DNA from 3 places in the Paenibacillus sp. FSL H8-0261 genome. Region 2 is predicted to be linked to each of the others. Evidence: predicted binding sites of a transcription regulator. Region 2 holds the regulator's gene; each other region holds the start of a gene.
What was found. Region 2 encodes Rex, which represses fermentation and respiration genes when NADH is low (regulators of the CRP and FNR family bind a similar motif). Its sites were predicted from a motif close to TTGTGAAATATTTCACAA; they were not measured.
Positions count from the first base shown of each region.

Region 1: a site for Rex is predicted at 3,102-3,119, ahead of MHI27_RS11435 (DUF1641 domain-containing protein). Genes of this name have one in related genera too.
Region 3: a site for Rex is predicted at 3,833-3,850, ahead of MHI27_RS29020 (formate/nitrite transporter family protein). Genes of this name have one in related genera too.

Region 1 is NZ_CP150297.1:2,643,625-2,651,930, reverse strand. It holds gene MHI27_RS11450 (hypothetical protein) at 1-149, opposite strand, end outside; gene MHI27_RS11445 (SGNH/GDSL hydrolase family protein) at 515-1,147, opposite strand; gene MHI27_RS11440 (NAD(P)/FAD-dependent oxidoreductase) at 1,308-2,486, opposite strand; gene MHI27_RS11435 (DUF1641 domain-containing protein) at 2,526-2,969, opposite strand; gene MHI27_RS11430 (DUF2785 domain-containing protein) at 3,178-4,020, opposite strand; gene MHI27_RS11425 (nitroreductase family protein) at 4,284-4,901, shown strand; gene MHI27_RS11420 (hypothetical protein) at 5,009-5,629, opposite strand; gene dnaN (DNA polymerase III subunit beta) at 5,700-6,848, opposite strand; gene MHI27_RS11410 (hypothetical protein) at 6,849-7,184, opposite strand; gene MHI27_RS11405 (DUF3888 domain-containing protein) at 7,364-7,849, opposite strand; gene MHI27_RS11400 (phosphotransferase enzyme family protein) at 7,910-8,306, opposite strand, start outside.
Region 2 is NZ_CP150297.1:4,789,189-4,797,494, reverse strand. It holds gene panB (3-methyl-2-oxobutanoate hydroxymethyltransferase) at 1-163, shown strand, start outside; gene panC (pantoate--beta-alanine ligase) at 165-1,055, shown strand; gene panD (aspartate 1-decarboxylase) at 1,048-1,431, shown strand; gene MHI27_RS21325 (tetratricopeptide repeat protein) at 1,543-2,184, shown strand; gene dinG (ATP-dependent DNA helicase DinG) at 2,321-5,182, shown strand; gene MHI27_RS21315 (redox-sensing transcriptional repressor Rex) at 5,314-5,967, shown strand; gene MHI27_RS21310 (amidohydrolase) at 5,954-7,255, shown strand; gene MHI27_RS21305 (DUF5590 domain-containing protein) at 7,425-7,943, shown strand.
Region 3 is NZ_CP150297.1:6,499,934-6,508,239, forward strand. It holds gene MHI27_RS29005 (MOSC domain-containing protein) at 14-658, opposite strand; gene MHI27_RS29010 (GNAT family N-acetyltransferase) at 639-1,169, opposite strand; gene MHI27_RS29015 (MFS transporter) at 1,247-2,467, opposite strand; gene MHI27_RS29020 (formate/nitrite transporter family protein) at 2,901-3,728, opposite strand; gene MHI27_RS29025 (FAD-dependent oxidoreductase) at 4,004-5,368, opposite strand; gene MHI27_RS29030 (formate--tetrahydrofolate ligase) at 5,706-7,340, opposite strand; gene MHI27_RS29035 (glutathione peroxidase) at 7,591-8,067, opposite strand.

The DNA.
Region 1 (8,306 bases), 2.1 Mb from region 2:
CAATCCAGCTCCCCCGATAATTTATTGCTCTTGTTCATAGCCTCCGAAAGCGCCTTAATCAGAGCGGAGTCCTTCAGTATTAGGGTCTCAAAATGTTCGGGTCGATCAACTTGGTTCTGATCACTAGTTGTTACAGGAGTTAAAGACACTCCGGCGATCCACCTTGCATTGATGAAGCCCACCTCATTCTTACACCCGCTTAAAAGAGCAACCAAGAACAAGGGTACAACCCATAGTAATTTCCTAATGCGAACCACCTCCAAGAAAAGAAACATAACCTAATTATAACAGCGTCCATAAATATAAAGAAATCGACTTTCCGAACCATTACAAGCATAAACGCCTTCGGCTTCCCTATAAGGACGGCAAGTGTTTAAGCGAGAAATATAAGGATAATTTATAGCATGGAGCATATAAATTCTTATATTTTTAAAAAAAGACTATAACCTGCTCCTTTAATGAGTGGTTCTAGTCTTATAAAATCAAGTAAATATGTAGTGATATGATCAGACGATTAAGCTTGAATTGCGCTAACCGTCTTAAGCCAAGCCTCTGCAATAAGTGCATGGCCCGCAGGTGATGGATGTACTCCATCCGGAGCCCAATAAGCAGGCTCTGCTTTCACGGATGCCGCAGCAAACAGGCCATCCAACGGAACAAGTAATGCACCATATTCACGTGCCAATTCACGAACAATGTGAATTTTAGGGTCCAAATCCTGGCGCCAAGTTCTACGATCTTCTGGGACAGGCAACACAAATGGCTCGATTAAGACTAAATTAGCAGCCAGCGAATGCTGCGTGCGTTCGATCAGGTCACGATATGCAGCTTCAAATTGTTCAGGCGTTGTTTCTTGACCAGAATCAAAGCGGCGCCAAGTGTCATTTATCCCAATATATATGGACACCCAAGTCGGCTTCAGATTCAGGCAATCCTTCTCCCAGCGTTCCTGCAAATCTACTGCACGGTTGCCGCTAATTCCACGATTATAGAACGTAAGATTCTTCTCAGGATATAAATGCCCCAGACGAGCGGCGACCATCAATGCATAACCTACACCAAGCGATGAAGCATCATCATAATTACGACCCCAATCCGTTATACTGTCGCCTTGAAACAGAATGACATCGTTTTGTCGGAATAACATCACGTAATCCTCCCCTATTTTCCCCTGTTAATATTAGCCAATATAGTATATCAAAAATGAATACTACGTACTAGGACAATCATTAACAATTCATGGTAGAAACCACTAGAGATCAACAAAAAAACCTGCTCAAATTAGAGCAGGTTTTCCAATAATACAATTAATAAGCTAAGCTAAACAATCCTTTAATGTGGGACAAGTAACGAATATTACTTGCTTCCTTCATCAAGGTTGCAGGCAATCCTTTTAGCGGAGTTGAGCTAGCACCAACGATGGCTACACCGTCTTTACGACCTAAGCTCGCAAGCGTACCTGAGTTGATCGGACTAAAGGATTCAAATGATTTATCCTTCAAGTATGCATAAAGATTGTACCCGATCAATTCGCCCATTTGCCAAGCGATTTGTGCAGTTGGTGGATATGGACGACCATCTTCGGCAAAGACAACGGCGCTGTCACCAGCAACGAATACGTCTTTGTGTGATGTGGATTGCAAGAATTCATTTACCGTTGCACGACCACGGTTCACTTCAAGACCGGACTCACCAATCAGTGGATTTCCTTGTACGCCGCCAGTCCATACGAAGGTGTTAGCAATAATTTTTTGACCATCTTTCAAGTCAATGACATTATCCGCTACATTCGTAACAGGTAGTCCTGTCAAGAATTGAACACCACGTTTTTCTAAGCTTGCCACTGCGCGTTCGATCAATGCATCTGGCAATACTGGTAAAATCTTAGGGCCTGCTTCAACCAGCATCAGTTTAATTTCTTTAGGATCCACGCCATATTTCTTAGTGAGTGTTGGCAACACATCAGCGATTTCACCAACAAGTTCAACACCTGTTAAGCCACCGCCACCGATTAGGATGCTTGCATCCGCTGGATTTTTAGACTTCGCATATTCACGGATACGCTCATCAATATGACGATGAATTCTGTTAGCATCTGCTGCCGATTTCAAAACCATACTGTATTGCTCAAGACCTGGAATGCCAAAATAAGCCGTAGTGCTTCCAAGACCCACAACTAAAGCATCGTAGGACAATGTCACACCATCAGATAGTGTAATTTGTTTGTTTTCAACAGAAAAAGAATTCACCTTTGCAATTTTCAGGTCGATATCTTTACCTGCAAAAAGCTTAGCTAATGGCATAGCAACAGCACCTTCTGCAACACTACCCGCTGCAAGACGATGCAATTCTGTAATAATTTGATGTGTAGGATATTGATTAACGACTGTAATTTTAGCTTCGTCCTTCTTCAGGTACTTGCGTACAGTTAAGGCGCTTAGTAGACCACCATAACCTGCTCCTAGAATGACAATATGTTTAGACATGATGTTTCCTCCGTCCTTACGAATGAGATATAAAAAATATTATTTCTGTTGACTGCGTTCGCCGGCAACTTGAAGATAAGCATTTACGAAACGGAAAAGCTTCTGTGCTTGTGGATCTTTCATCATCTTCATAAGACCAAATACACCGATCACATCGCTATTTTCATTCGCACGATCTTGCGCTTCGATCACTGTAGCTGCCATATTCTTCGCCGAATGCACCACTGGTTCAGCAAGTTCTTTAATTGCACTTACCGTATCACTTTTCAAGACTTCATCCGCAGCAACAGTTTGAACAAAGTCATATGACTTTGTGAGCACGCCGACAAGCTCTGTTAATTTTGGCAACTGTTCCACTAAGACAGTTAACGACTCCTGAACTTCAGGCTTCAATAGCTGCTCTAAAACATTCATTTGTTCTTGAGTGACAGCTAATTTTGGTGATTCTTGCTCAGGTTGTGTTTGAGTGATTGTTTCTGACATATCCGAATCTCCTCTGCAAATAAGCTTTGCTGCTTAATAGTAATAAAAAAATAAAAACTTATAACGCCATATTTCTATTATAGCACTTATCAAGTTATAAATGTCACAAAGTTTTTGATTTTTTCTAAAGTTTTGTGATTTTTATTACATTAAAATAAATTAGTCATAATTTTCGATATTTTTTATACATGCATAGATGATTAAATGCTTATTGTGTAAATTTATTCAAATTCATCTCCGCTTTCAATAAAACCTCGACCATTGCTGGATTGTTCTTTAATGGTAGCAATCTAAAATACAGAGAACGAACGAAATTTTTGGTGTTCACACGAGCAACGTACTGGCCACGGCTTCTCGGCCACCCCCCACATTGCTCCAAGTTGCGAATCCAGTCGACAATAGATTGTTGTGGAAGTAAATGATGATCTATCATTGTAGCTACAATCGTAGCGATCCGTTCATCTTCTTCGTCGCTAAATATGTGCTGATCGTTGTAAAGCATCCTTTGGATGACTGCCAAAACCTCTTCCCTTATTGCAGCATCACTCTCCGAGCAGAGTACCAGTTCATCCAAGGCATCTGCGCCATGGGCTGCAGCATGAGCCCAGCCTTCTTCAGGCAAAAATCCTCGTAAATCCTGTTCTTCCTCATAATATCTAATCAGCGCTTCCTTCACATTTGTAAACTCTGCGCTATCTAAAAAAGCCTGTTCCCTATGCCGCTGAAGAATCAGCGCAACGATCAGTACCGAAAACGTTCTTGTGAACACAGCCTGATCTTCTTTGCTGCCAATGTGATAGAACAAATGCTGCTCGTCAAGGAGAATCAAAAGTAGTTCACGAAGCTCCGCATCACTAAACCATTGTTTCTCGTTAATCCATTTGTAGAAGGTGGAATAAATCAAGTCGTCTCGTAGCTTCGGCTGCGGATCTCCTATGTACTCAAGCATCAATTTCACATAATCCCTTAATTGTTCTCCACTTCTAAGCTCGTAATCGTTCTCTTCAATTCTTTGCAAGTCTTTTATCAACTGCTCTCTAGTATCGTTCAACATTCCCACCCTTTCATTAATAAAAGCAATTTAAATTTTTCGTATCCTAATATCCTAATTTACATCCCAATATTTTACAACACAGTAATTATTCTTCGACATTCCAAAGTACTTAGAGAGCTGAATGTAAATGAAGTGAATTTAATCATTGACGAATATAATTAACTGTGTTATTTTGAGTTAGTAACTAATAGTTAGTTCATTTATAAATATCACTTATTTATAATTAACAAGCAAATACATAACATATGGAGGAATAACTCATGAGCGCTTTTACAGATTTGATTGAATCCCGCAGGTCTGCTATGAATTTTGTTGAAGGGGTGAAGATCCCTCAGAATGAACTAGAGGAAATGTTCTCTTACGCCAGATTGGCTCCATCTGCATATAATCTTCAACATGCCAATTATAAAGTGGTTTCTGATGAGAATTTAAAAGAAGAGATTCGTAAAGCGGCTTACGGTCAATATAAAATCCACTCCGCCTCAGCGGTAATAGTGGTACTCGGGGATAAGAATGCTTATCTGAAAGCCCCAGAAATCTTCGGAGGACTTAAAGCTTTAGGGGCTATGAGTCAAGAGGATTATGATGCAGAGATAGAAACGATTAACAATGCATACAAAGGAAATGATGCTTTCCAAAGAGATGAGGCTATTCGGAATGCTTCACTCTCTGCCATGCACTTCATGCTGATTGCCAAAGATAAAGGCTGGGATACCTGCCCGATGATCGGCTTTGATCGGGAAGCAATTCAATCCACTTTAAATCTACCCGATCATATGGTACCTGTTATGCTGATCACTATCGGCAAAGACAAGAAACATAAAATCAGACCACGTGGCTATCGTAAACCGGTCAATGAATTCGTTGAATTTATCTGAGGGTTATTGGAAGATATCGATAGATACAACAAAAGCGTTTCATCCGATATTTGAAGTTCGGATGGAACGCTTTTTTACTAAGGATGTGGAGCTTAAATCTTTCTTCACTACTTAGCATACTGAAGAATTGCAATCGCTGCTCGTTCCCGTCGTTCGGCATTCTCACTAACAAGAGCTTCCTTCAAAATATCGAGCGCCATTGATAATGTCTCTTCATCCACATACACTCGATTATTCACCGCTTGCTCTGAATCAGAAGAACCTGTAATCCACAGATCCACACGAGCACTAGGCATCGGCCCCTTATACTGTTTAACCACTCCAATATCGTTAAGAAACTCTTTTATCCCTGCGTTTAGATCGGTTATAGAAAGACTTTTCAGCCAAGTTACACCACGTCGATGGCATGTACCGATGTCTGGCGCGTCAAATAATTCATTGTAAAAATAATCGCCTAGATCACCTAGATGTACCCAATCGCCATCACACACCAGCACATAATCGCCATCCTGCATCGTATGTACGAAGAGTTGAATGGCTTGTATATGTTCAATAAGCTCCAACTCACTGTATTGGTATGTGTGAATCATCCGATCACGGAGCTCCACTTTACTGATGTTCTCCAAATCCCCTATTCCGGGATATCCGATACTCACATAATTATCCTCTAAAAATGCTGTGATTCGTTCGGTCCCAAGCGGCTTTGATCCCATCTGAAACAGATTCATAGATCATCCCTCCAAGTAATTAATATAATATTTTTCAGCAAAGAGAACTCTTCTTAGCAAGCTCATATACCTATCCTCCATCCTGCGTCCTCATTGGTGTAATTAAAAAAAGTGTGGACGAAGTCATGTCTACAGGCTGTATCACCAGTGGTCTTTCTTTTCCAGCAAACCTTATTCTAAGCGTCTCACTATCGATCGCCCGAAGGATGTCTCTGAAATATTTTCCGTTAAAAGCTACTCGAAAATATTCACCTTCTAGATACTCCAATGGAATTTCCTCTTTTGCCTCACCCACGTCGGCGGTCCTGGATATTAAATGAAGTATACCGGAGGGATATACACCGAGCGTTACACTTTCACCAGCCAATATAGCAATACGTTCAACCACACGTAACAAACGCTCTGTCTTAACGATCACTTCGGATATATATACTTGTGGAATTAAATTATCGACATAGGGATAAGTGCCCTCAAGTAGCGCAGACTGAACCCTCAAGCCATCAGAAATAAATCTGATTTGTTTCTGACCTATCTCGATTTGGGTGCTGCTGCCCTCATCATCGTTTATTATTTTTAAAAGATCCTCAAGGGTGCTACCCGGTATAATGACATTTAAAGGACTTGCTCCGTAATCTTCTACGTTTTCAACAACATGCTGAGCGAGGCGGATGCCATCAGTGGCGACTACGCGAATGTTTTGATTATCTATTTGAAGTGAAACACCTGTGAGCACAGGTCTAGTCTCCAACGAAGAGACCACAAAAACCACATGTTTAAATATTTGCTTCAAAAGTGTGTTCTTCATGCGTATCTTTTGGGTGTTTGGATGATCCACGTAATGGATTCTCGGAAATTCTGCAGTGTCCATCCCGCATAAACGAAACTGAGTATTGCCCGATTGGATATTTAGAATCAATGTCTCTGCGATTTCCAGCCTAATTAATCCAGGGTCAAGCTTGCGGATGATCTCATAAAAATAACGTGCGGGCACTACGATCTCACCTGGTTTGTGTACAATCATCGAATCCATCTTCACAGGAAGCTTATATTCAATGGTCATTCTTATATTGCTGGCCGTTAAAGTCAGACCCTCCGCTTGCGCCTGAATATGTATTCCGGAAAGAACACGGGAGGAACTATTCGCGGATATAGCTTTTAAGGCTGCTTGTAGTGCAGTGCTAAGAGAATCTTTTGACACATGGATTAGCAAAGACCTCACCTAACTCTCCTTAGATTCCTTTGCAAAATGTGCCTCAATAATGTTCCGAAATACCTGGGAGCGAGATACGTTCTGTTCCTCACAGGCCTGCTCTATCTCCTGCCAGATGTTTTCTGGTAACGTCAAAGATACCTTTTTCGTTATACCGGTGCTTTTTCTGCCAGCCCCTTCCCGAAGACCTCCCCTCGTAAAAAGAAACCCTAACTGCCCATCTTTAGTAGCTACGCCTACCTTAACTTTATCCTTAGAGCTGCTTGTGATATCGCTTGTGATTTTAGAATTGAATTCACTTAAAATTTCATCTTTGTGTTCGTCTTCGAATTTATGATCACTCAATCCTCACACCTCATATTTTGAATTTAGTAACTAAAATCAATAAATCCACTATTTTCATAATACCATACATGCCAATAATCCACCACCATTCTAGACACAAAAAAAACACCCCATAGATCGGAGTGTGTGGTTAGCTGGGTAAGCGTTCGAAATTGTGATTGTAAGAGTTAATTACCACACTATCTCAAGATATTTTGGTAATTTGGTGTAAGGTCAGACTTTCGTGGGTCTCTCAAATGCTTGAATGATTCTAACTTCACCTTAGGACCAGGAGTGATTCTAAAAGTCATAGTGTCCTCTCCAACGGAAAGATGTGGACCCACTGTAGGGTGTATATTGAGTGTAATTAAGAAATCAAACCGACGAAATCCATTCACTCGCTTTATATCTGTAACATCTACTAAATAAGGATACACTGTAGGAGTTACCGTCAGAAGTGGCGCATAAATCTCAGCCATTTTTTTCTCAATATGGGGTAAAAGGAAGAGCATTAGTGTGTCTTTGTACATGAGCTCGCGGGAATCCTGATCTGGAAGCTTCGGTTCCGATTCAGATCTAAGCGGAGCCTCAGATTGCGGTTGAACTAAGCCATTAGCGGAGCAAGGTTGTTGCCCCAGCAAGAACATACCTGCGATAAGAAGAAGAGCAATCCAGCTTTTTTTCATCAAAATAGCCTCCTTAGGGAACTTTTTATAAATTCCCCAATGAGGCCCTATTTTTATACGCTAAATCTCAATTGTGTTAAAAAGAAAGGGATTTCCCCTAAGATAATTCCTTAGAATCGCTTGCGCATAAGGCTGTTCTGCTTTCAGTCCCTCGGTTTCTCTAGGGTCGGGTGCGTGATGGCAATAATTTTCGATCATAACCATGACCGTAAAATTCTCTAAAGTCTGAAACCACTCCCCATCAAGCTTGGCCACACTTTCGTAACCCTTAATGACCAGTTCTCTTTGTAAAGGATACAACCCTAGAATGGTATGTGCCACATCATAAAGATAATATCCCCAGCCACATCTTCCGAAATCAATCGGTCGAGGTTCACCCTCTTTAAATATGATGTTCCCTTGATGTAAATCACCATGGATAACCCCATAAGTCCTTCTGTTCTTATTTTTATGCTGC
Region 2 (8,306 bases):
TGTCAAAACCTACGCGGATGTGGGTAGCCTGATTCGTGAGGGTATCAGCCAATATGTGCAAGAAGTGAAGAATCGCTCGTACCCAGATGAAGGTCATGTTTTTAAAGCAGATGAAACCGTTCTGGAATCTTTATACGGCGGTGCCGGAAAGGATGGGGAATAAGATGAGAGTCGTCAGAAGCATTAAGCAACTGCGCGAAGCTTTGGAATATATGAGACAAGGTGGGCATACCCCGATTGGGTTTGTTCCAACCATGGGATACCTGCATGAAGGACATGCCAGTCTGCTTCGGCGGGCAGGAGAAATGAGCAACACGGTCGTTATGAGCATATTTGTGAACCCGCTGCAGTTCGGACCGAATGAGGATTATGATTCCTATCCGCGCGATGAAGAGCGTGATTTGGAGCTTGCGGAACGCGAAGGTGTCGATATTGTATTTATCCCCAGTGTGGAAGAAATGTATCCGCAGCCTACCCGGACTACTGTCTCGGTATCAGAGCTTACCACTCGACTTTGTGGGGCTTCGCGTCCAGGGCATTTTAATGGCGTAACAACAGTTGTTAATAAACTATTCAATATCGTGCAGCCAGATTATGCTTTCTTCGGGCTAAAGGATGCTCAGCAAGTAGCTGTGCTCCGCAGAATGGTATCTGATTTGAATATGAATGTTGAAATTGTACCTTGCCCTATCGTTCGTGAAGGAGATGGACTTGCACTTAGCTCGCGTAACGTATTCTTATCTCCAGAGGAACGTTCTCAAGCACTGGTGTTATCTCGTTCCTTGCGTGAAGCACGTCAGTCCATTGAAGAAGGAAAAGTAACAACCGTTGCTGAAGTGCGGGAATTGTTGACCTCGGTTATTTCCAACTCTCCTTTGGCGGTCATTGATTATGCGGAAATACTGACTTTCCCTAATCTGGAAGGCTTAGAGAACGAAGTTTTATTAACGGATGTAAATGGGGAGATTATTATAGCGCTTGCCGTGAAGTTTGGCAGAACGCGATTAATTGACAATAATGTATTTATTCCAAAGGAGGTTGCCGCTCTTGTTTAGACATATGATGAAATCCAAAATTCACCGCGCGACGGTGACAGAAGCCAATTTGAATTATGTGGGAAGTATTACCATTGATGAGAACTTAATGGAAGCGGCAGATATTCTTGAGAATGAAAAAGTGCAGATCGTGGACAACAATAATGGTTCACGGTTAGAAACCTATGTTATTCCAGGGCCTCGCGGCAGTGGTGTGATCTGCCTAAATGGTGCAGCTGCACGTCTTGTTCAACCGGGAGATACAGTAATTATTATTTCGTATGCGATGCTGTCTTCGGAAGAACTGGAATCGCATAAACCAACGGTGGTATTCGTGGATGAGAACAACAGACCAGTGAAGCTGGCTGATCATGAATTGCATGCTACAATCGCTTAATTTATGGACTTACGCCATGTAATGAATGGCAGGGATGAAAGACCCCGTTCTCGCAGAAAATGAAGTCAGGCAAGCTGAACTGATTTCATCTTCAGTAAGGGGGGATAGCCCATGTTTCAACATTTGTTTGCTGAAATGAACAAGGTGCTTCAGGAGATCGTTACAGATTACCCTACAGCGGAGGGTGCCCGCCGGAATGAGCTTTTATGCAATTATAATATGCTGCATCGACTTAGTGATAAAGTGATGGATGAATGGCTGGCCTTTGCAGAGAAGCTAAGTCACTTTCGTGAAAGTGTAGATTTTACGACTGTGGTTGAAGAGGAAGTGCCAGAGCAGGAAGCACCCGAGCTGTGCATGGATACTTTTGTTAGAGGTCAAGGGTATTATAAGCTGCTGATGTATGGGAAATGTATTGAACAGTTTAAGGAAGTTATTGTGCAATATCCGGATAGCTTGGCTGCTCGATTATATTTAGCCATCTCTTACCTGCAGGAAGGGGAGGGGGAAGCTGCTTGGAGTCATCTGAACCATATGCTCGGTTTGATACGGGAAACCAAGCTGAAGGCAATGGTTTATAACGCTTTAGGTTGCATCAGGGCCTCTCAAGAACGGTTCAATGAAGCGCAGGAGCTGTTTGGCCTTTCTTTGCAACTTGACCCGGCACTTCCTGAACCAACCGTTAATTTGGAGGTTTGCCGCCGCCGAGGAGGTAAGCTTCATTTCGGAAATCAGCTTGTTTCATTATTGTAAATTATTACGTTTACGGTTTATTATTCCGCATTTTCATTCAAGCGATGCATCCCCTGAACCAGTGGTGTGCATCGCCTTTTTTCGCAACTTCTGTTATGCTGATTAAGAGTCTCAATTGAAAGGGAATAGAATTATAATGAAATTTGCCGTGCTTGATTTTGAAACAACGGGAACCCAATCCGTGGGTGAAATTATCCAGGTTGGCCTTGCAATTATAGAAGAAGACCGGTCCATCTCCCGGGTATATGGTTCCTACGTCAAGCCCGGAACGCCGATACCTCCTTTTATAACTGGTCTAACGGGGATTACCGACGATGATGTAAAGGATGCACCTGAGCTGGATGAGATGATGATGGAGCTTGTCCCACTCTTGGATGATGTTGTGCTTGTAGGGCATAATGTCGCATTCGACTTCCATTTTTTGCAAAATGCTTTAGACCGATGTGGGTATTTACCATTTCAAGGGCGGATTTTAGATACGATTGATTTTCTGAAAATCTGCTTTCCTTCCCTCACATCCTATCAACTAGGATCAGTTAGTGCACATTTTGGAGTGACGCACGATCGTCCGCATCAGGCAGACAGTGATGCTCTCGCAACTGCTCTTGTATTGCTGAAATGTCTGGAGGAGCTCTACGATTTGCCTCTGCTGACGATTCAGAGACTCTGTGAGCTGTTTACGGAAGAGGATAGTGATCTGGGTTGGTATTTTGATGGTCTGCTGCGTGAACGGGAAGCGGAGACGCTTCAGCCCGAAGGTGATCTGACTTTCTATCGTCAATTAGCGCTTGCTGTAGGAGACTGGAACGAATTAGCTCCACCTCGAGACGAGCATGCTGAAAATCCACTACACAATTTATCTTTTACAGATTATATGGATGAAGTAACGAAACGACTTAAAGAAACTTTGCCACAGTATGAAAGCCGAGAAGCTCAGGATATTATGATCAATGAGGTGATGACGGCACTTGCCGAAGACAAGCATCTATTGATCGAAGCAGGGACAGGAACCGGTAAATCCCTTGGTTATTTATTGCCTGCCATATACCAAAGCGTACGCACTAATGAAAAAGTCATGGTCAGCACTCATACTATTAATCTGCAGGATCAATTGCGTGAGCGTGATATTCCTTTGTTAACGCAGGTAGTTCCTTTTCCATTTAAAGCTGCAATTTTTAAGGGCAGAGGGCATTATTTGTGTCTTCGTAAGTTCGAACATAAAATTAATAAAAAAGACTTTATAAGTCCGAGGGAAGATGCGCTTACTGCGGCTCAGATGATCGTTTGGCTGACACAAAGTGAATCAGGAGATGACGAAGAGCTTAATCTAAGTGGACGTGGCGGAGATTTTTGGGAGACGGTGGCAAGCGATACCGATTCTTGTCTGGGTCGCTCGTGTCCCTGGTTCCGTAAGTGTTATTATCATCGGGCTAAGCATGAAGCTGGTATTGCAGACGTGGTCATTACGAACCACTCTAAACTTTTCGCAGATGTTAAGGCTGGGCATCAACTACTTCCGGCTTATGAACATCTTGTAATAGATGAGGCCCATCATCTGGAGGACGTGGCTGGCAAGCATTTAGGCATGCATATGAAGCATTTCACGGTGGCACATACACTATCGCGTCTTTATAAGGATAGTCGAAATGGCCAACTTCCTACACTTCGCCAAATGCTTCAGTCATCAGGCAGTGAGGAAGCTTCTGAATGGAGCGGAGTGATCGATAGAATCTATCCGGACCTTCTTACCGTAAAAGAAACCTGGGATCTGCTTAGTGATAAACTATTCAGCCTCTTGCCGGAACGCAGCGATGCAGCGGCGGGAGAAGCCGGCCAGTTAGTCATGCGGCTACTTCCTACCCGTAAACCGAAAGATTGGGATGAATTGGTTGCTTTAGAGAATACTATGAATCTGACATTAAGCGAAATTATCCGTAAAGGTGATAAAATGCTTAATGAGATGCGAGATCAAGAAGGTCAATCTTCCTCAGATAGCCTAGTTACCGATATTAGCGGCTTATTTAAGGATTTAGCTTCTATACGTGAGCAAGTACGGTTTTTTATGGGATTAAATGATGAGAATGTAGTATATTGGCTGGAGGCGAATGGAAATTATCGCAGTAAATCGCTACAGCTGTATGCCGTTCCTGTTGATGTTAGTACTCAGCTTAAGGAGCTGTTTTTCGACAAGAAGAAAAGTATCGTACTAACTTCGGCGACACTCTCTGTGGATAAATCTTTCCAGTTTATGATTGATAATCTCGGACTTAATGAAGCTGCGGAAGAGGGGCGTCTGATGACATCACTCCTGCCTTCTCCCTTTAAGTATCGGGAGCAGGCGCTGTTAGTTATTCCGCGGGATTTCCCAAGTGTGAAGGGGAGTGTAGGCGATGCCCGATTTGTCGATACACTCGTACAGTCACTAGCAGAAGCAGCTATTACAACACGTGGGCGGATGCTTGTCCTGTTTACTTCTTACAAGATGCTACGCCAGGTTTACGATCCTCTGAAAGAGGCTCTAGCCTCACAAGAGATCACGGTGTTAGGTCAAGGCGTGGAGGGGGGCAGCCGTAGCAAGCTGATCCGCCGTTTTCAGGACAGTGCAGCTTCTGTACTGTTAGGAACAAGCAGCTTTTGGGAGGGTGTAGATATTCCAGGTGAAGCATTAACATGCTTGGCCATCGTGAGACTCCCATTTCAACCGCCAAACCACCCCCTAGCGGAAGCGAAGTCTGAGTTATTACAAGCCCAGAAAAAGAATCCGTTCATGAAGTTGTCTGTTCCTCAGGCGGTTATTCGCTTCAAGCAAGGATTTGGGAGGCTGGTACGGACAGCGCAAGATCGGGGTATTGTTATTGTGTATGACACAAGGGTGATCGAATCTCACTATGGGAAGTATTTCCTCTATTCGTTGCCTGGCCCGAAAATGGAGCATATGCTTACGGATCAAATGGTTCCTCGTATAGCGGAGTGGTTGGAAGACGGAGGCGTTTCTTGAAAAGAACGTCATCGATCTTATTAATCACTCTACAAGGAAGGGCGGTATAAGAATACCGCTCTTCCTTGAGACGAGGTGCAGATATTTCGATAGGATTTGAACAGAATATCACTTAAATTAGGAGGTAAATTATGAAATCGGATAAAATATCAGAAGCCGTTGTTCGCAGACTTCCTGTGTACTTGCGTTTCTTGAATGATCTCCAGAAACGTGAAATATTAACCGTTTCCTCACAAGAACTAGGACAAAAACTTGATTTAAATCCTGCTCAAATTCGTAAAGATTTAGCTTATTTTGGAGACTTTGGTAGAAAAGGTATCGGGTATGACGTAACTTATCTTATTGAAAAAATCCGTCATATTCTGAAGCTGGATCAACAATTGAATGTGGCTTTAGTAGGTGCTGGTAACCTTGGACATGCATTATCTAATTACAATGCTTATCTGAAAGATACTATGAAGATTACCGCTATATTTGACTCCTATGCACCTAAGGTAGGGCGGAAAATCAACTCTCTTACCGTTCAACCGATGGAGGAGCTTGGTCAGACGGTTCGTGAGCAAGGTATTCGAATTGGGATAATTACTGTGCCTGATTCAGAAGCGCAGAATGTAGCAGATATTCTCATTGAGTCTGGCATTGAGGCGATTTTGAATTTTGCACCAGTGATTCTAAAAACACCATCGAATATCCGGGTTCATGCTGCCGATTTTACAACGGATTTGCAAAGCCTTGCTTATTATTTGAAAGACGGAAAGGAAGAAAGCGGAAATGAAGAGCAGTAAAACGATTATTAAGGGCGGGCGTTTTCTTATTCCGGGAACGGATGAGCCGGTTCTGAGCGGATATATGACTATTGAAGATGATTTGATCACTTACATAGGAAAAGAAGAACCTTTAATGGAAGATGATGTGCAAGTTGTTGATGGCAGTCGTCTGCTGTTTATGCCAGGTCTGGTAAACACACATGGCCATGCCGCAATGTCATTGCTTCGTGGTTATGGAGATGATTTAGCACTTCAGGTGTGGCTTCAAGAGAAGATGTGGCCGATGGAAGCGAAATTCACTGGAGAAGATGTATACTGGGGAACCTCCTTGTCGGTACTGGAAATGCTAAAAGGTGGTACTACAACCTTCTTGGATATGTATGATCATATGGATCGAGTAGCAGAGGTAGTCGAATTATCAGGCATCCGTTCCGTACTGATGAGAGGCGTAATCGGATTATGCCCAGAGGAAGTACAAAATCACAAGCTTGCGGAAGCGATTTCTTTTGCACGAAATTGGCATGGTAAGGCTGATGGTAGAATTACGACGATGATCTCGCCACACGCCCCATATACTTGCCCACCGGACTTCTTTGTTAAGTTTGTACAAGCGGCACATGATTTGGATTTACCGATGCATACCCATATGTCCGAGACCAAACGCGAAGTGGAGCAGAATGTGGTGGATTACGGACTTCGGCCTGTAGCGCATTTAGAGAAGCTTGGAATGTTCACACGTCCGTCTATTGTTGCACATGGCGTTCATTTGAATGATGAAGAGATCGAGATACTGGCTCGTCATGATGTAGGCGTGTCTCATAACCCAGGAAGTAATCTGAAACTGGCTAGTGGAGTGGCTCGGGTTACGGATCTTCTAAAGGCTGGTGTGAAGGTGTCACTGGGTACAGATGGTGCGGCAAGCAATAATAACCTGGATATGTTTGAAGAGATGCGTCTTGCAGCCCTCATCCATAAAGGTGTAAGTGGTGATCCGACGGCTGTCCCAGCTCCGGAAGCGCTGCGTATAGCTACAGAGTATGGCGCAAAGTCTATCTTTTTAAATGATGTGGGTAGACTCGCTGTTGGCATGAAAGCGGACTTTATCGCGATTGATATAGACCAGCCGCATTTGCTACCACACACAGATCTGTTGTCTCATGCTGTATACTCTGCCAGTGCCAAGGATGTTGAGCATGTATGGGTGAATGGTAAACAGGTTGTAAAACACGGAGAATGTGTAACGCTAGATGAGGAAGCAATCCGTCGTAAGGCACAAGAATCATTTGATGGACTGCTTAAACGGTAGTCTAAGATCATAACGAATAACTGAAAGGCTGTGACTTTCTGCGATTGCAAAGTTACAGCCTTTTGTGTTTCTGATAATTAGATCATTGAATTGGATATGAAACTTTGGATAAACACACAGGTGTGTTATATAATCAAAAAAGATATATTACTAGAAAGGGAGCTGTACCTTGAAGAAAAGGAAAAAATGGATCCTCCTGGGGTCAGTTCTGATTCTGCTCCTTCTGTTCGGACTTATCCAGTTCTATGCTTATATTATGAAAGATCAATGGAACGAGCGAGATATCGCTAAGGATGTCGCTAAAACCAGTGCTGGTCTGACAGAGGTAACCAAAGCGCAGAAATCCGTGTGGGATGAAAATGCGGTGTACTGGGTCTTAACAGGGAAGAATGAAGCCGGGACCGAGTTGATGGTTTGGGTACGTTTTACTGTAGACGGGAAGTTTGCTGAAGGAACCGACGCAGTATATGCTGAAGAACTAAGTAAAGGAACCTCTGAAGCGAAAATACGTAGCCTTATAAAAGCCGATCTTCCGGACATCAGCATTGAGCGGTTGTTGCCAGGAGTATATAACGGGGAGTATGCTTGGCAGCTTTTTTATAAACAAAGCGGTCGATATTATTATCAATTTTATCGGTTCTCAGATGGGGCTCGAATGGGTGAAGGTTACAGTTTACCTAGCCGTTAAATTAAACAAAAGCATTATAGGAGAAACAAGCGGACCATTTATGGTTCGCTTGTTTTTGTTCCGATGACATATTATTTGATATACTATAAGTATACGAAATGTGATATACTATAAGAGTAGTTTTTATATATTGGGATTTAAAGATTCATGCGAAAAAAGGCCTGTTAGTTAAGAGTAACAGCCCTTTTTTGTCGAATTAAATCAATAAATTTAATAAAATGGAAAGAATTAAAAAATAAAATTTTAAATATCTTCACACTTTTTTTCAATATAGTATATACACCTGTGATATACTACTGTTTGTAATTAGAACAGTGTTAGTAGAACGTCAGGCTCTGATGAGCTCTTAGCAGCTATGACTTT
Region 3 (8,306 bases), 1.7 Mb from region 2:
TTGTAGATAGTGTTTAACTCTCCGGCAGACCCAGCTGTTTTCGAAACTTGTTCCGCACTACGGCGGAGAGAGTTCCTAGCTCCGCAAGAGCTGCCAGTGCAGCTTCCTCTTGCAGCCCCACTTGCATTAAATGTAGTACATGCGCCACGGACGCATCGCCAGCTCCACTTTCTTTTTTGACAATCGCATCTCCGGTTGAGATCTTTCCTTCACGAAGCACACGCAAGTAAAATCCGCTATATCTAGTGTCCAGCACTTGAGCCGGGAGATCTGCCGGGCCATGCTTTTGTGAGATTTTGAAGCAAGGATAACGTGGCTGGCTGACCTGCAGCACAGTGGTACCTATTTCGTACACATCGCCAATGCACACATCTGTCTCTAATAAGCCGGTAGTTGTTATATTTTCCCCGAAGGCAGAGTATTCCAGTTTCTTCCCAAGCTGCTGCTCCCAGTAGGGATAATGCTCGATGGGGTAGGCACAAACTGCCTTGTCAGGGCCCCCGTGATGTTTCAGATCCGCCTGACCATCTCCGATAAAACCATTAGTATTTAACTGAACTGATCCTTCGACAGGCATTTTATAAATCCCAGTCTCCAAAGGTTTCCCCCGATAATCCACTGTTACCGGCCGCCCCACATTAAGCGAGATGATCTCCATATCCTTCTCCTCCTGTCAGCATGCAGCACATAAAGATTTCATCCACATATCGACCGCCAAGATAAAACTCCTCCCGCAGACGTCCCTCTTCCACAAACCCGCATTTACGATAAAAAGAAAGCGCTGATTCATTACAGGATAATACGCGTAGACGCAGCTTACGAATGGCGTTATCTGCGGCATGTTCCTTAATAGCCTCTATGAGCTGCCGGCCAATACCTAAACGTTGATAATCCGGATGAACAGCAATATTGACCTCGCACACATGCCTGTTACTCTCCATTCGACTAGGGCAGCCAAACCCAACATATCCGCATAGCTTGTCATCCTTTAGTGCTACTAGCTGCGAACCCGGGGGAGCATTCAGTAGATAATCCTCTTGGGAACGCCACAGTAATGGCCCCGGGCTAGTGTTCTCCGTCCAGATCATATGATCCAGATGAATCAGTTCCCGCACGTCTTTAATCTCTGAGAACCTTATTATAAGCCTATCTCTGTTGCTAAGTTTCATAAAGATGTACACCCCTTGCCTTGCACCTCTATAGAATTCACAGTAGATCATTTGAATCCCCTATGCTCAACTCTCAACTATCCTATTGACCGCTCCAATGAATTTCCTCGGCGGTTGATATACGCATGAACGATAAAGAACCCTACGGACAGCAGTGCCATCGCACATGCCAACCATGCGGTAGGCGCTAAGCCTCCACTATCGTATAACCTACCCATTAAGTATGGTCCAATCACCCTACCGACTGCCCCCATGCCTCCACTTAGCCCTAAATAGAAAGGAGCACTGCGACCTGCATGATCCGAAATAAAGGAAGGCATGGCCGGAGATATCAGCATTTCCCCAAGCGTAGCGAGTACCATCCCAAGCACTAGACCTGAATAAGTCGGCATCCATAAAAGAACAGCATACCCACCCAAATAAAATAGAGCACTTACTGTCATTTGCGCCGTTGAGGTAGATGCGAACCAACGTTTAATTACTGTTACGAGTGGCTGAGCTGCAAAAATGAGAATTCCGTTAAGCGTCCAGAGAAAACCATAAGTCTTCTTAGGCCAGCCCTCAGAAATAATGAACGGAGATACCCCTGTATTCCAGATAGAGTTCCCTAATAGTAGGAACATCGAGGCAATACCCATATAAAGATAAATTCGTGTATGCCCCATTAGCTTCCAGGTAGATTGTTTGTCAGGACCAGCCTTCTGGTGTTCTGCGACCTCCTGTGAAGAATCTCCTCCGACTTTCTTGAGATATACAAAAAAGAATACCGCAAATACCGCTGAAGTTACGCCGTTCATCACAAAGCTGAGCATATAAGAAATATCGGCCAAAAAACCACTTAACGCCGTACCCAGTGCTACACCAATATTATTAGCGACATAAATAACATTAAACAGCTCTCCGCGCTGCTTCGTAAAACGAAAGCCGATAAATGCCTGAATCGCAGGTAAGGACAGTGAATTAAAGAGCCCTACCAGTCCCATCGCGACCATAAATAACGTCCAGTTGTTACTTGCTGCCGGCAAAGTGAACAGAGCAAGTGCATTCATGCCCAGCGCTCCAACAATCAGCCGGTTAACGCCTACCTTATGATAGAGTGAGCCCCCGAGTAGTTGACCCACAATTCCTCCAACTGATTGAATAAGAATCACTAATCCGGCATCCGACATGCTGCGTCCAAGCTCATCAAAAACATACATTGTAACCAATGGCCACATCAGTGCACTACCCGTTGCATTAATAAGACTAGCAATTAAAAATATCTTAACTTCTTTAGGATAATTCTGTAAAAACTTCATAAGTAGTGTGCATCCCCTGTAATATATGTGTCATTATTCCATCCAGTATTATCCCAAAACAGGGTTCAGGGCAAGCGGACGCATTGACGTGCTATCGTGATAAAGTCTCAGTATACTTTACCTCTTATTTAGGACTAACTTCTGCCGTAGCTGAGAAAAAAGTAGCACCTTTCACGTCCGCATTCCTCCCTATTTCTATTATCTATTTATATTTTATAGTTGCCGCTGTCGTCCGTAAAGTAGACTAAACAATAATGAAGTGTTTCGTTATTACAAAGTCGGGGTAATAGAGCCTAGAAACACTCCCCCTTTTAAAATTCGCTGTGCATCCGAATTCGTTCCCCCGAGCTCGGATACATCACGGCGGATTTTATTTGTCTATACAGCAAAAAGCACCCCTCAACTATTCTAAGGAGTGCTCTATAAGATAGGTTTAGGCGTGTTTTTTTACACCGCTGCCGGACATGCTGTCCACGGACTGAATAGATGCAGGCTCTTTGCGCAGGTAAGCCATCCAATAAGCTGCCGCAACAAAGATCGCACCGCCCGTCAAGTTTCCTAGCCATACCGGAACAAAATTGTTGAAGTACTCTCCCCATGAAAAATAACCTTCAAAAATAGCTGCCGGAATTAAGAACATGTTGGCTACAACGTGCTGGAAGCCGATAGCTACAAAAGCCATCGTTGGGAACCAGATACCGAGGATTTTGCCACTGAAGTTATCTGCTCCATAGGAGAGCCATACCGCCAAAGCTACAAGCCAGTTACAACCGATACCGGAAACAAATGCCGGCAAGAAGTCTGCCTCAAGCTTATGTCCTGCCATCTCCACTAATTTTTCCAAATACACACCGTCAGAGGTTAAACCAACCACGTGACCGAAAAAGTAAGCTACAAACAAAGCTCCCGCTAGATTGCTCAGGGTAATCAATACGAGATTCTTAACCACTTCCCAGAAGGATATCTTCTTCGCCATAAAAGCAAGTGGCACAGCCATCATATTGCCTGTCAGCAGTTCTCCCCCTGCAAGCAGTACTAGAATCAATCCAACAGGGAAGACAGCTGCCCCAATAAAGTTAGCGATGGATCCCCATTCATGTGGTGCGCCAGCAATGACGCGAATATCCAGTAAAAATCCGAGCGCGATAAACGCTCCTCCCAAAAAGCCCAGAATTAGTACGGTGCTTAAAGGATTATGCGCCTTTTTTATGCCGTTCTCGACCGTGACTGCGGCAATCTGCTGCGGTTTATTATAAGCCATGATTCCTATCCCCTTCATCTATTTACTTAAAATTTGTTCCTTTACGACCATTGTAGCGTGTCATAAAACACATTAACGTGATAATTATCACTTAATGAAAAACTAAGTGAAACTTTTCACTGACATGTCAAATTTAACGAAGCGCATCCATAATTACAATTGTAAGAATAGGCTCCATATTATTTTAAAGGTAAATAGTACCAGCATCAATCACAAAAAACCGGAGCCATATATGGCTCCGGTTTACCCAACTTTATTGTTCACATGCAATTAAATTATACGGTTACTGCCTCTTTGCTTGATACTGATGCCGGTAGCGATTCGAGTCCTACTGTATTCAGGAAGTTCCAAGGCTTGTTGTAATGAGGTTGGAAGAAGAAATCGATAAAGGCAAGCTGATCGATTGTCATTTTATTTTGAATACATACAGATACTGTGTTGATCGATTGCGTCAAATCCGTCTTGGACAAGATTTGCGCTCCGAGAATGCGGCGTGTGGCGCGATCAAATACCACTTTTAATTGCACCTGCTCGAAGGTTGGCATAAATTCTGGACGGTAGTTGTCAATAATCATGGTAGTTTCTACGTCCATTCCTTCAGCCTTAGCCCCTTCTTCAGTAAGACCGGTAGCAGCGATATTATCTTCATAAATCTTAATGCCCGAAGTCCCTTGAGTACCCATATAAGGAATCGTCTCTTTCACTAAGTTACGTGCGACCAAAGTGCCCATCCGTACGGCATTGGTTGCCAGTGGAATATAAGCGTGCTTACCTGTAGGGTTGTAATGAATCGCGCAGCTGTCACCAGCGGCATACACATCCGGGCAACTAGTCTGCATATAATCATTGACCAGAATTGCGCCATTTGGCAGCATATCCACTTGACCTTTTAACAGCTCAGTATTCGGACGGAAGCCGATGCAGAGAATTACAAGATCCGCCTCATGCTCCCCTTCGCTTGTGATAACCTTGGTAACTTTACCACCTTCACCAGCAAAAGAACTTACCTTCTCATTCAGCGCTAATTTAATACCATGATCCTTAAAGGATTGTTCGATCGGCGCAGTAAACTCTGGGTCCAAATATTTATTCAAAATACGATCTTCACCATCAATCAGCGTAACTTGCTTTCCGTTCATTTGGAAGGCTTCCACCAACTCAACGCCGATATATCCAGCGCCTACGACTGTGATTTTATTCGCTTGTTTAGCTTTTTCTATAATGGTATTGGAATGATCATAGTTCTTGCAAAGCAAGACGCCTTCAAGCTCAATCCCTTCGAGCTTCGGTACAATCGGCCATGATCCCGTAGTCATAATCAGCTTATCGTAGGTATCGTCAAACTCCTGTCCGGTTACCAAATTGCGAACACGCAATGTTTTGGACTTCGTATCCACAACGGTCACTTCATGACGCATGTTGGTTTTTACACCAAGTTCAGCAAGCTTCTCAGGGGAAGAATAGAACAGCCCGTGTGGGTCCTTGACCACTCCACCTACGTATAAAGCAATTCCACAAGATAAGAAAGAAATATTATCATTACGCTCATACACCGTAATCTCGGCTTCCGGGTGAAGCTTGGCAGTATTTACAATTGCGGCAGTTCCGGCATGGGTACATCCAATGACAGCTACTTTCATTATTTTCTTCCTCCTTCAAATGGACAACCTGGTTATATATTCGAATTGCTTGACTGACCAAATTAGATATCTGATCACCGATGAGTTAATTGTGATTTATTTCACTTTATAAATTGATTATATTGTGATATTTATCACATTACAAGTCTTTTCGCCTATATTCTCAGATTGTTCACAATTTTAAGCATTTTCCGTCACTGCTGCCGATTGCGACCTCGTTAGCTTTGCCATGGGCGTAGGACATTATGTTCTGCCCACTCAGGATATACTTTCTTATAACGCGCAAAAAAAGGCTTTCCCCTAAACCAACAGGGAAAAGCCTGATCATAAACTGTATCTACACCAAACCGTGAATCACGCCATCCTCATCCATCCATAGTGCCTCAGCAGCTGGCTTAGCCGGTAGGCCTGGCATCGTAACGATATTGCCCGTAATCACTACAGCAAACCCTGCACCGAGCGAAAGGGTAATATCACGGATACCTACCGTGAAACCTTCTGGAGCGCCAAGCAATCTAGGCTGATCTGAGAAGGAATAAGGGGTCTTCGCCATACATACTTGAAGATCATTTAACCCAAGACGCTCAATCACCGCTAGGCTGCGTTTGGCCGCAGGGGAAAAGTTAACCTCCGCACCACGGTAAATTTCGCGAACAATCTTGGTGATTTTGGAAGAGATGTCGAGTTCATTCTCATACAAAGGAGCAAAACGTTCAGTGTCGCTATGGTCCAGAAGTTTCTTTAATTCCGAAGCCAACTCTTGTCCGCCCGCACTACCTTCTGCCCATACCTTGGATATTGCAGCAGGAACGTTCAATCGGCGACAAGCCTCCACAACGTCATTAATCTCTTCTGGGCTATCGCCTTCAAAATGATTAATGGCAACAAGAACAGGTACCCCAAATTTGCCGAGATTCTCTACATGACGCTCCAAATTAGACAATCCAGAGCGCAGCGCCGTCCGGTTCTCCGTTTGGAGCTCATTCTTAGGTACACCACCGTTATATTTCAAGGATTTCACCGTCACTACAAGCACTGCCGCTGAAGGGATTAGACCCGCTTGCCGGCATTTGATATCCATGAATTTCTCTGCACCAAGATCCGCTCCGAAGCCTGCTTCCGTAACCACAACATCTCCCAGCTTGAGTGCATAACGAGTACCGATAACACTACTGCAGCCATGGGCGATATTCGCAAATGGACCACCGTGTACAATAACAGGAGTGCCCTCCAAGGTCTGCACCAGATTAGGCTTAACTGCTTCCTTCAGCAGGGCTGTCATCGCTTCAACTGCCCCTATTTGCTCGGCCGTTACAGGCTGTCCCTCTTGGTCATATCCAATCAAAATACGGTTCAGACGCTTTTTGAGATCACTCAGATTATCGCATAGGCATAATACAGCCATAATCTCAGAAGCTGTTGTAATCTGAAATCCACTTTCCCGCACGGCTCCATTTCCATCTCCGAGCCCTGTCACTATATTCCGCAGACTGCGATCATTCATATCCATCACGCGTTTCCAAACGATACGCTGCGGATCAAGACCCAGCTCATTACCTTGGAAGATATGATTGTCAATCATCGCAGACAATAAATTATGTGCAGAAGTCACCGCATGAATATCACCCGTAAAGTGCAAATTAATCTCATCTGCCGGAATGATCTGTGACTTGCCGCCGCCGGTGGCACCGCCTTTCATGCCCAAGCATGGTCCGAGGGACGGTTCGCGCAAGGCAGCCACGGTCTTTACTCCTGCTGCGTTCAATGCCTGTGCCAGCCCAATAGTTGTTAAGGTCTTCCCTTCGCCAGCAGGGGTTGGATTCACCGCAGTGACCAATACCAGCTTGCCATCTGGTTTGTTCTTCATGTCTTCCCATAAGGACGGTGAAAGTTTACTTTTATATTTGCCGTATAGTTCCAGATGCTCTTCGCCAATTCCCGCTTGTGCTGCTACCTCTGTAATTAACTTCATGCTTGTATTGAACCCTCCTGCCGTTATTATCCTGCTGTATTCCACACTTTATGCATATTTTGCATGGGCATTACATTCTCTTCAAAGAATACATGGTCTCTGTAAAGCGTCAAGTATAATTTATCACAACAAAATTTAAGGCACCTATTCTATATTCCTATGTAAAAAAAGAAAATCCCGTCGAGGCTCGGCCAAAGACCGAGGTCGAAAGGATACTTGTAAAATAACAATTCATCAGTCCCTAAATGATCTACAGTAAGGACTCAATCTGTTCTGACATCGTTTCTGGCGATTCCTTTGGCTCCACACGAGCTACTACATTACCGCCACGATCAATAAGAAACTTCGTGAAATTCCAGCTGATATCACTGCTGTCGCCAGTACCCGGCTGTTGCTCTTTTAAATAATTGAAAAGAGGGCTGGCATCCGGTCCATTCACATCCACTTTGGCAAACACAGGAAATGTAACGCCATAATTAATCTGACAGAATTCTTCTGCCTCTTCACTTGTACCCGGCTCCTGACCCGCAAATTGGTTGCAGGGGAATCCTAATACTACAAGTCCCTGATCCCTATACTGCTCGTATAGCTTCTGGAGATCCCCATACTGCGGTGTAAGTCCGCATTTACTAGCCGTATTGGCAATCAGCACTACCTTACCTTCATACTCTGTAAATGACACTTCTTTACCCGAAGGCGTAACGCCGGAAAAATTGTAGATCGACATCCTAATTCCCCTTCCTTCCATGTACTTAGACTACACTACGTATCTTACCCGAATTGTAACAGAATGCAACTTATCGACACTTTCTGTAAACACTAAGAACAAGTAAAAACGCCTTCGGCGTCCCTAAAGGACGGTAAGCGTTTATGCGAGAAATATGAGGATAAAGTATAGTGTGAAACTTATAATTTCTTATATTTAAAAAAAGCAGTCCTTTGTATTTCTTAGGACTGCTCTCTATC